DNA from 2 places in the Vibrio gangliei genome. Region 1 is predicted to be linked to the other one. Evidence: predicted binding sites of a transcription regulator. Region 1 holds the regulator's gene; the other holds the start of a gene.

Region 1 (4,223 bases):
AGTGCCAGAGTCAGCCCAAGGCCAAGATTATCTTGTACGTTCAACCAACCTTGAGTGTTAAAAGTGCTAAAAGCAGAAAAAACACTGTTTAATGCACGTGCGAACCAACCTGTATCTGAAAATAAGAATAAGAAACCCACAGCAAAAGCGACATGAGGCAAGGCTAATAAGGGCGATAATAACTTTTCCACTTTATGCCAAGCAGGACGATTCCAATAGGCTTGCAGTATTGAAAACGCCATGATGGTCGCTAAAAAAGTACTCGTAATTGCAGAGAACATACTCAGACAAATTGAATGCATTACCGCGGGCCAATCCGCCACTTTTTCGAACCCAGTCAGTGAGAACTCGAATAAGCCCAAGGGGGGAATAATGCCGAAGGCAGGGCTAAGCATACCGATTAAGCCGGGAATGATGGGAAAGATACACAGCAACACAACGAAAGCATAACCCAAGCGCAGCGAGACTTTACTGGATTGGCTTTTATTCAATATTCGTCGATTTAATAGAGTGCTATTGAGTCGGTTACTCATTTTAGTATGCCTGCTTTTAATAGGCCTAGCTTCACTATCCCTTTTTTTAATAGACATGGTCCTTTGAATTGCTCCTCGACGTAACGCCATCAATATTTTATTGGCTATAACGTTCAAGCCAAGCCTGTTCTAATGCGGTTTGCCAGCTAGGATGTGGCTCAGGCAAGGACGGGTAGAGTTTGGTCTTTTGTGCGCTGCCAGTTAAGTATTGCGGCTGCAAAACGGATGGATCCCCCCAAATATTGATGTCGCCTTTACGAGATTGCGCTTCAGGGCTGAGTAAGAAATTGATCACCACTAAAGCGCCTTGTTTGGAGTTAGCATTCCATGGAATAGCAAGAAAATGAATGTTCGATAAAGCCCCCTGTTTCCACGCGTAGCTTGCGGTGCTTGAAGCAAGTTTGCCACTGGCTTGCGCGGAGAAAACTTCATTGGGATTGAAGGTGATCGCCAAATCAAGTTGGTCATCATCCAAAAGTTGAATCATTTCCGCTTGGCTAGTTGGAAACTGTTGACCTTGTTGCCACAAGAAAGGCTGCAAAGCATCTAAATAGCGCCATAATGGTTGAGTGAGTTGAGCAAAAGCCTCTGTGGTAACGGGTTGCTGTAATGCAGGATCTTGCTGGCTAAGTTCAATCAATAATGACTTTAAAAAACTGGTGCCATGAAATTGTGGCGGCTTAGGGTAGCTAATACGGCCTGGGTGCGCTTTAGCATACTCGAGCAGATCTTGCGCTGATTGAGGAGGCGAGGCTAGCTTGTCACGGTCATAAATATAAACCAGTTGTCCTACACCCCAAGGCGCTTCGAGCCCGTTGGTTGGTTCGGAAAAATCATCAGTGACAGGTAAAGCCATATTTACTTTTTGCCAATTAGGTAATGTCGATACAAACGGGCCAAAAAGTAATTGGTTGTCTTTCATTGATTTGAAGTTTTCACCATTAATCCAAACCAAATCGACACTGCCTTGCTGATTTTTATTGGCTGTTTTTTCTGCCAGCAAGCGGGCGGTGGTTTCAGAAATATCGGAAACTTTAACATGGTGTAGAGTTACACCATATTGTCGTTTCACTTCTCTACTTACCCAACGTAGATAATCATTAATTTCTTGGCTACCACCCCAGGCATTAAAATACACATCTTGCCCACGAGCTTGTTTTTCAATGGTTTGCCAGTCGCTATCCTGAGAGGCCATAGCAAATAGAGGCAGTAATGAAAGTAAACCAAGGCTAATCCAGCGCATTGTATCTGTCCTTAATATCCATCGTATTTGAAGCTTTAGCTTTGTTGGCAGCTTTTATTCGCTCCGCTAACTTGGGTATGAAAATTTATGTAATTAAGCGTAGTGGAATATAAGACATAACATCACGCGAAAAAATTTCAGGTTATCGCTAAGTTAATCTGAACTCAGGATAAATTAATCAAAATCCAGCGAATAAAAATAAGGCGCATCTAAATGAATAGATACGCCTTGTAAATGTTTGCAGTGATAATACTAGAAATACTATTTAAGCGTTTTCACCGATGAACGTTCTACCATTTCAGGGAACATTTCGAAGGTTTGTTTAGCGTGATTTTTATCTTTAATGCGTTCTAATAAGATTTCAACCGCGTTCTTACCTAAACGACGCTTAGGTTGGTGAACCGTCGTCAACGGTGGTGAGAAATAAGGAGAAATATCAATGTTGTCGTAACCGATCACGGAAATATCTTCCGGTACACGCATGCCTTTTTCTTGCAGACGGCTCATTAAGCCTAGCGCCATGATGTCGTTAAAACAGAATACCGCAGTTGGTTTTTTATCCATTGCCAAGATTTTATCGGCAGCGATAACGGCAGTATCACACTCGAAGTTCCCTTCTAGTAACCACTCGTCTCGTAGTGTTAAGCCTTTTTCTTCTAACGCACGGCGACAACCTGCAATACGCTCTTGGCAAGCCACCTTTTCAAAATGCCCACTTAAACAAGCAATATCAGTGTGACCTCGTTCTAGTAGATAGCGTGTTGCGATGTAACCACCTTCTTCTGAGTTATCGATGATTTTATCGGCTTTGGATGTTTCTGGGCCCCAATCCATCACAACTTTAGGAATATCTGGGTGACCATCAAGCATTTCACGCAATTCTTCATCTAGGTCAGAACACATAACCAATAGGCCATCGACACGTTTGCCAGCCAACATGCGGATATAATCACGTTGTTTGTCAGAGCGGCCACCGGTGTTACACAAAATTAGGGTATAACCTTTGCGGTAACAGTAGCTTTCAACACCATCAACGACTTCGGCAAAGAATGGGTTAGTTGACTGTGTCACTAACATACCAATGGTGCTGGTGGTATTGCATTTCAAACTACGAGCCACGGCGCTTGGGGCATAATTGAGTTCTTTCACTGCGGCCATAACTTTCTCTTGAGTTGTCTCTGCAACAAAACGAGTTTTATTGATGACATGTGACACGGTCGTTGTGGAGACTCCAGCAATACGTGCAACATCTTTGATTGTAGCCATAGTGAATTTCCTTTATGCCGACCATACAGCCGGAACGATGATAGTTAATTGGATACTAAAAACATAAAAGTCGCCATTAATCAGCGACTTAATAATATAGATGCGTAGTTTTGATAAGATTTTAGTCTTAAATGCCATGCCTGACAATCAGATATGGCATTTTTATGAACAAACTTTGCAGGACGCAAACGATAACGTAAGTCTTATTGCGTGTAAATTGCTTTATTCTGCCGGCGCGCTATTTGCCGTGTTTTGAGTGTTAGAAAGTGTATCACGTAAAGATGACCACCAACGACCCAACAATTCATGCCAATAACGCTCACTTTGTTCTAAGTATTGAGCTTGAGGTGAATACTTGTCCCATGCTTGTTCAATGTTATCAAACGCAAGATAGTTGGTTGGGGCTGGGATGGGTTCCAAACCCGCTTTGCGAAACTCTTTCATGGCACGCTTCATGTGGCTCGCAGAAGTCACTAACACCATGCGTTTATTTCCCACGAAACCGGCGGCTTGATGGGCTTCATCCCAAGTGTCTTGTGCATTTTCTAATAAGATGATGTCCGATTTTGCCACACCAAGTGATACAGCAACATTAGCCATCATACGTGCGTTACTGACAGAACTACCCGCACCGTAACCAGATAAAATCAATTTTGCACCCGGGTACAGTCGTAATACACGAATGCCTTCGGCTAAGCGCATTAAACCATTGCGTGAAAGTTCAGAAGTCGGTGGTATGTCATCATCCACCGTGTGGCCACTGCCTAAGACCATGACGTAATCCAAGGTGCCATCAACCGGTAAAAAGGCTTTGTAAGCACGCTCAGTCGGTTTCAATAAAGAAGTAGAAAGAGGTTGGAATGAAAAGAGAAAGATCCCTGTTAAAGAGATAAAAGTGAGAATACAACCCAAGCCTCGTTTATAAGTAAACATGATCAAAAACAAGCCGAGAAAGCCAAGGATTAACATGGCTGGCAGCGGCATGAACAATGCGCCGATTATTTTTTTCAGTTCAAACATTTTAAATAGCCCAAAAATTCATCATTCAGCGGATAAAAGAGAGTATTTGCTTTATTCCTGTAATTGCTGTGACAGAATACACGCAAAATTCAGTTATCTTAAATGAAAAAATATGGCTAACGATCGAAATTTCGATGACATCGCACATAAATTTGCGAAAA
Region 2 (4,223 bases), 1.3 Mb from region 1:
TCCCGGAAACGAGGGACGAGTTATCAGGGATCTAGCAACGGTATGAATTTCGTAGATCCCTGATGTCGCCTTGCGGCTCCTCAGGGATGACGATTTATTTAGAGTTTATAGGCTGGAATGATGTCGTCGGCTTTTTCTTTTTCGAGAAACGAGCAGCGCAGCGACCGAGTAACGAGATTCGGTTTTCTTTTCCGAGAAACGAGCAGCGCAGCTCCCGAATCCCGAGCCCCGAATAACTATTTTTCTTCCTTCGTCGCTGGCAGCACCATACTCAACACAATCGCTGTGATCCCGCCTGCCGCTACGCCTGATGAGAAAATGCTCTTAATAAATTCAGGCATAAACTGAAGAATCTCTGGTTTTTGCGCAATGCCTAATCCCATCGAAAACGACAGTGCCATGATTAAAATGGCGCGACGGTCTAAATCCACACGCGAGATAATACGCACGCCCGCTGCGGCAATGGTACCGAACATCACAATGGTTGCGCCGCCCAATACTGGCTCAGGAATAAGTTGTACAAAGCTAGCGACGCCTGGGAATAACCCTAATAAAATCAACATGGCAGAGATGAAGTAACCGACATAGCGGCTAGCCACACCGGTTAGCATAATGATGCCGTTGTTTTGGCTGAACGTGGAATTCGGGAAGCTGTTAAATACCGCCGCAATCGCTGAGTTCAAACCATCAGCAAGCACGCCGCCTTTAATGCGTTTTAAGTACACTGGGCCATCAACTGGCTCGCCAGAAACTTCCGAAGTAGCCGTAATATCACCAATCGCTTCAAGTGCCGTGATTAAGAAAATCAAGACTAATGGAATGAACAATGACCAATCAAAACCAAGGCCATATTGCATTGGAATAGGAAGCGCGATGAGGTCATGTTGAGCGCTGTCATTGAGGTTTAGCATGCCCATGAAGTAAGCCACAATGCAGCCAACAAACATGGCAATCACAATCGAAGCGACACGTAAATACGGGTTTTTAGCGCGGTTTAACACCACAATCAGCGCCAGCACAATACCGGCTAGAGCTAGGTTATCTAAACTGCCAAAGGTGCTGTTTTCCATCGCGCCATAGCCGCCACCAATCGAGACCAAGCCGATTTGGATCAGGGTTAAACCAATCAGAGTAACCACAATGCCTGAAACAAGTGGAGTAATGATTTTTTGTGCGTATTGCAAAATGCGTGATAGCAAAATCTCGGCACTGGAAGCTACTAGAATGGTGCCAAAAATTGCTGCCATCATAGTTTCAATCGACGCGCCGCCTGCTTTTAAAGATAAGCCCGCACCAATAATTGGACCTAAGAAGTTGAAGCTGGTGCCTTGAATCGAAAGTAAACCTGAGCCAATCGGGCCAATGGTACGAATTTGAATAAATGAACAAATGCCTGATGCAAATAGTGACATGCTGATGATGGTATTGGTTTGATCGGCCGGTACACCCAACGACTGGCAAATAATTAAAGAGGGAGTAATAACGGCTACAAACATAGCGAGCAAGTGTTGCAGCGCAGCAAAGATCGTCTGTGGCAGTGGTGGACGGTCGTTGAGTTGATAAACCAATTCAGTGGGGCGAGGTGTTTGCGGCGTAGTCATGAGCTTCCTTGGAGGTTTAATAATTGACCAATAAGTCAGTAATTGGTGGTGGCTATTATAGGAATTTGACAACAAAAAGCAATCGTTTGCGTGCAAAAGCAAAAGCAAGAGCTGAGGGGCGAGGACGCTGCGTTCGAGAGTCGAAAAGCGGGTTCGGTACTCGGTTTTCGGGCGTTTCACTTCTCGTGGCTAGGAAGAGCTAAGAGCAGAAGATCCGAGTTGCGGGGACGCTGCGTTCGAGAGCCGAAAAGCGAAAGAGCCGTTTCGTGTAGCGTGATACGAGAAACGAGAAACGTGGAAAAGCTTTTGCTCGCAACACGGAGCGAAGCGTACTCGGCTCTCGTATCAATCTTTTCGCTTTTCCGAGCAGCGCAGCGTCCGAGCACCGATACCCGATCCTACGCCTTCACATACCCACTTCTATCTCCCAACCATCGCTCAATGATCGCTTTGGCATGTTGTGGATATTGCTGATGTAGGTGACGTGCAATTCGCTGCACTTCAGGGATCAAATATTGATCACGCAATAGGTCGGCGATCTTAAAGTCGGCAAGACCGGTTTGTTTGGTGCCAAGCACTTCACCGGGGCCGCGGATCTCGAGATCTTTTTGCGCAATGACAAAGCCATCGTTACTTTCACGTAGTACCCCAAGGCGTTTTTGCGCCGTTTTAGACAGCGGAGCGTGATAGAGCAATACACAATGGCTGGCGACGGAGCCTCGACCAACACGGCCACGCAATTGATGAAGTTGCGCCAAGCCTAGGCGCTCTGGGTTTTCGATGATCATCAAGCTGGCGTTGGGCACATCCACCCCAACTTCAATCACCGTAGTGGCGACCAGTAAATGCAAGTCGCCTTGTTTAAATTGTTGCATCACTTGTTGCTTTTCAGCCGGTTTCATACGGCCATGCACTAAGCCAATGTTGAGTTCGGATAATTGACGCTGCAGTTCTTCGGCGGTATCGGCCGCGGCTTGCGCTTCCAACACTTCTGATTCATCAATTAAAGTACAAACCCAATACGCTTGTTTTCCTTCTTGTGCACAGGCAACTCGTACTCGCTCAATGATGTCGTTGCGGCGGGTATCGGCAATTGCCACGGTTTGGATCGGCGTGCGTCCCGGCGGAAGTTCATCGATGATCGAGGTTTCTAAATCGGCATAAGCGGTCATGGCTAAGGTGCGCGGGATCGGTGTTGCGGTCATGATCAATTGATGCGGATAGGTGCCTTGCTTCTTGCCTTTTTCGCGTAACTCTAAACGCTGGTGGACACCAAATCGGTGTTGTTCATCAATGATCACTAAGGCCAAATGATCAAATTCGACATGCTCTTGAAACAGCGCGTGCGTGCCGACCACCATTTTGGCTTCACCTGAGGAAATTCGGTCAAGTTGAGTTTGTTTGGCTTTACCGGTGAGTTTACCAGCGAGCCAACCAACCGGAATGCCGAGCGGTTCTAACCATTGAGCAAAGTTGAGCGCGTGCTGTTCGGCAAGTAATTCGGTAGGGGCCATTAATGCTACTTGATAGCCTTGTTCAAGTGCATGTGTGGCGGCCAGTACTGCAACTAAGGTTTTGCCGGAGCCCACATCGCCTTGCACTAAACGCATCATAGGATGAGGTTGGCGTAGGTCCTGTTCTATTTCTTGCACCACGCGCGCTTGAGCACGGGTTGGAGAAAACGGTAACGTTGAGAGCAATGTCTGTTTTAGTTCACCTTGGCAGTTGAGTGGCAGTGCCGCATCTTGCTGGCCTTGACTGCGTACATCGAGCATCGACAGGTTTTGCGCCAATAATTCTTCGATGATTAAGCGACGTTGGGCTGGATGTTTGCCAAGCTCAAATTGCTGTAAGTCGATATCTGGTGAAGGGCGATGAATAATATGCAGCGCTTGATTGAGCGTGATTTGATGATCGTACAAACCGCTGGGTAAGAGTTCACTGACGGCGGCGCTGTCTAATAATTCCAGTGCTTGGTCCGTGAGATTTTTGAGTGTGTTTTGACGCAGCCCTTCGGTGGTTGGGTAAATCGGTGTCAGGCTTTGTTCTAATTGCGGTGCCTCACTCCCCGATAAAAAGTGATAATCGGGATGGACAATTTCCAGCCCCATGTTGCCACGTTTGATTTCACCGTAAGCATAGAGAGGGCGACCTTCAGCAAAGCTGTTTTTCATCCCTGCATTGAAATTGAAAAAGCGCAGAGTGAGCGTGCCATTGCCGTCGCTGACTTTGACTGTGAGCATTTTTTTGCGACCAAAGTGAGTATCGCAACTCATCACTCGGCCTTGAATGGCAACAAATAAGCCTGCGTGTAATTTGGCTATGGGAAAAATGCGGGTCCTATCTTCGTAGCGCAGCGGCAAATGAAACAGTAGATCTTGAACCGAATGCAAACCAATCTTCGCTAGCTTTTCAGCCACCTTAGCCCCTACGCCCGACAGCGAAGTTAAAGGGATAGATGAAAGGATTTTTGGTTGCATGTCGTTTCTCGTTGTTAGTTTATGGAGACTAGAAAATCGAGACCTTAACCTAAATTCCCGTCATCCCTGAAGCGACGGAGGAGCTATCAGGGATCTATGTCCAGCACCGTTGTTAGTAGATTCCTGCTCTCGCTTAGGCTCG

The links. The regulator PurR, encoded in region 1, represses purine synthesis genes. The targets are predictions, from matches to a motif close to TNANGNAAACGTTTNCNTNA.
Region 2: the regulator PurR is predicted to act here: its motif matches at 1,676-1,695, upstream of Vgang_RS00985 (uracil-xanthine permease family protein).

What each region holds. Positions count from the first base shown of each region.
Region 1 covers NZ_AP021869.1:1,467,439-1,471,661, reverse strand. The annotation lists gene Vgang_RS06695 (ABC transporter permease) at 1-533, opposite strand, end outside; gene Vgang_RS06690 (ABC transporter substrate-binding protein) at 631-1,776, opposite strand; gene purR (HTH-type transcriptional repressor PurR) at 2,038-3,042, opposite strand; gene elyC (envelope biogenesis factor ElyC) at 3,265-4,062, opposite strand; gene cmoM (tRNA uridine 5-oxyacetic acid(34) methyltransferase CmoM) at 4,175-4,223, shown strand, end outside.
Region 2 covers NZ_AP021869.1:212,605-216,827, forward strand. The annotation lists gene Vgang_RS00985 (uracil-xanthine permease family protein) at 237-1,601, opposite strand; gene recG (ATP-dependent DNA helicase RecG) at 2,000-4,081, opposite strand.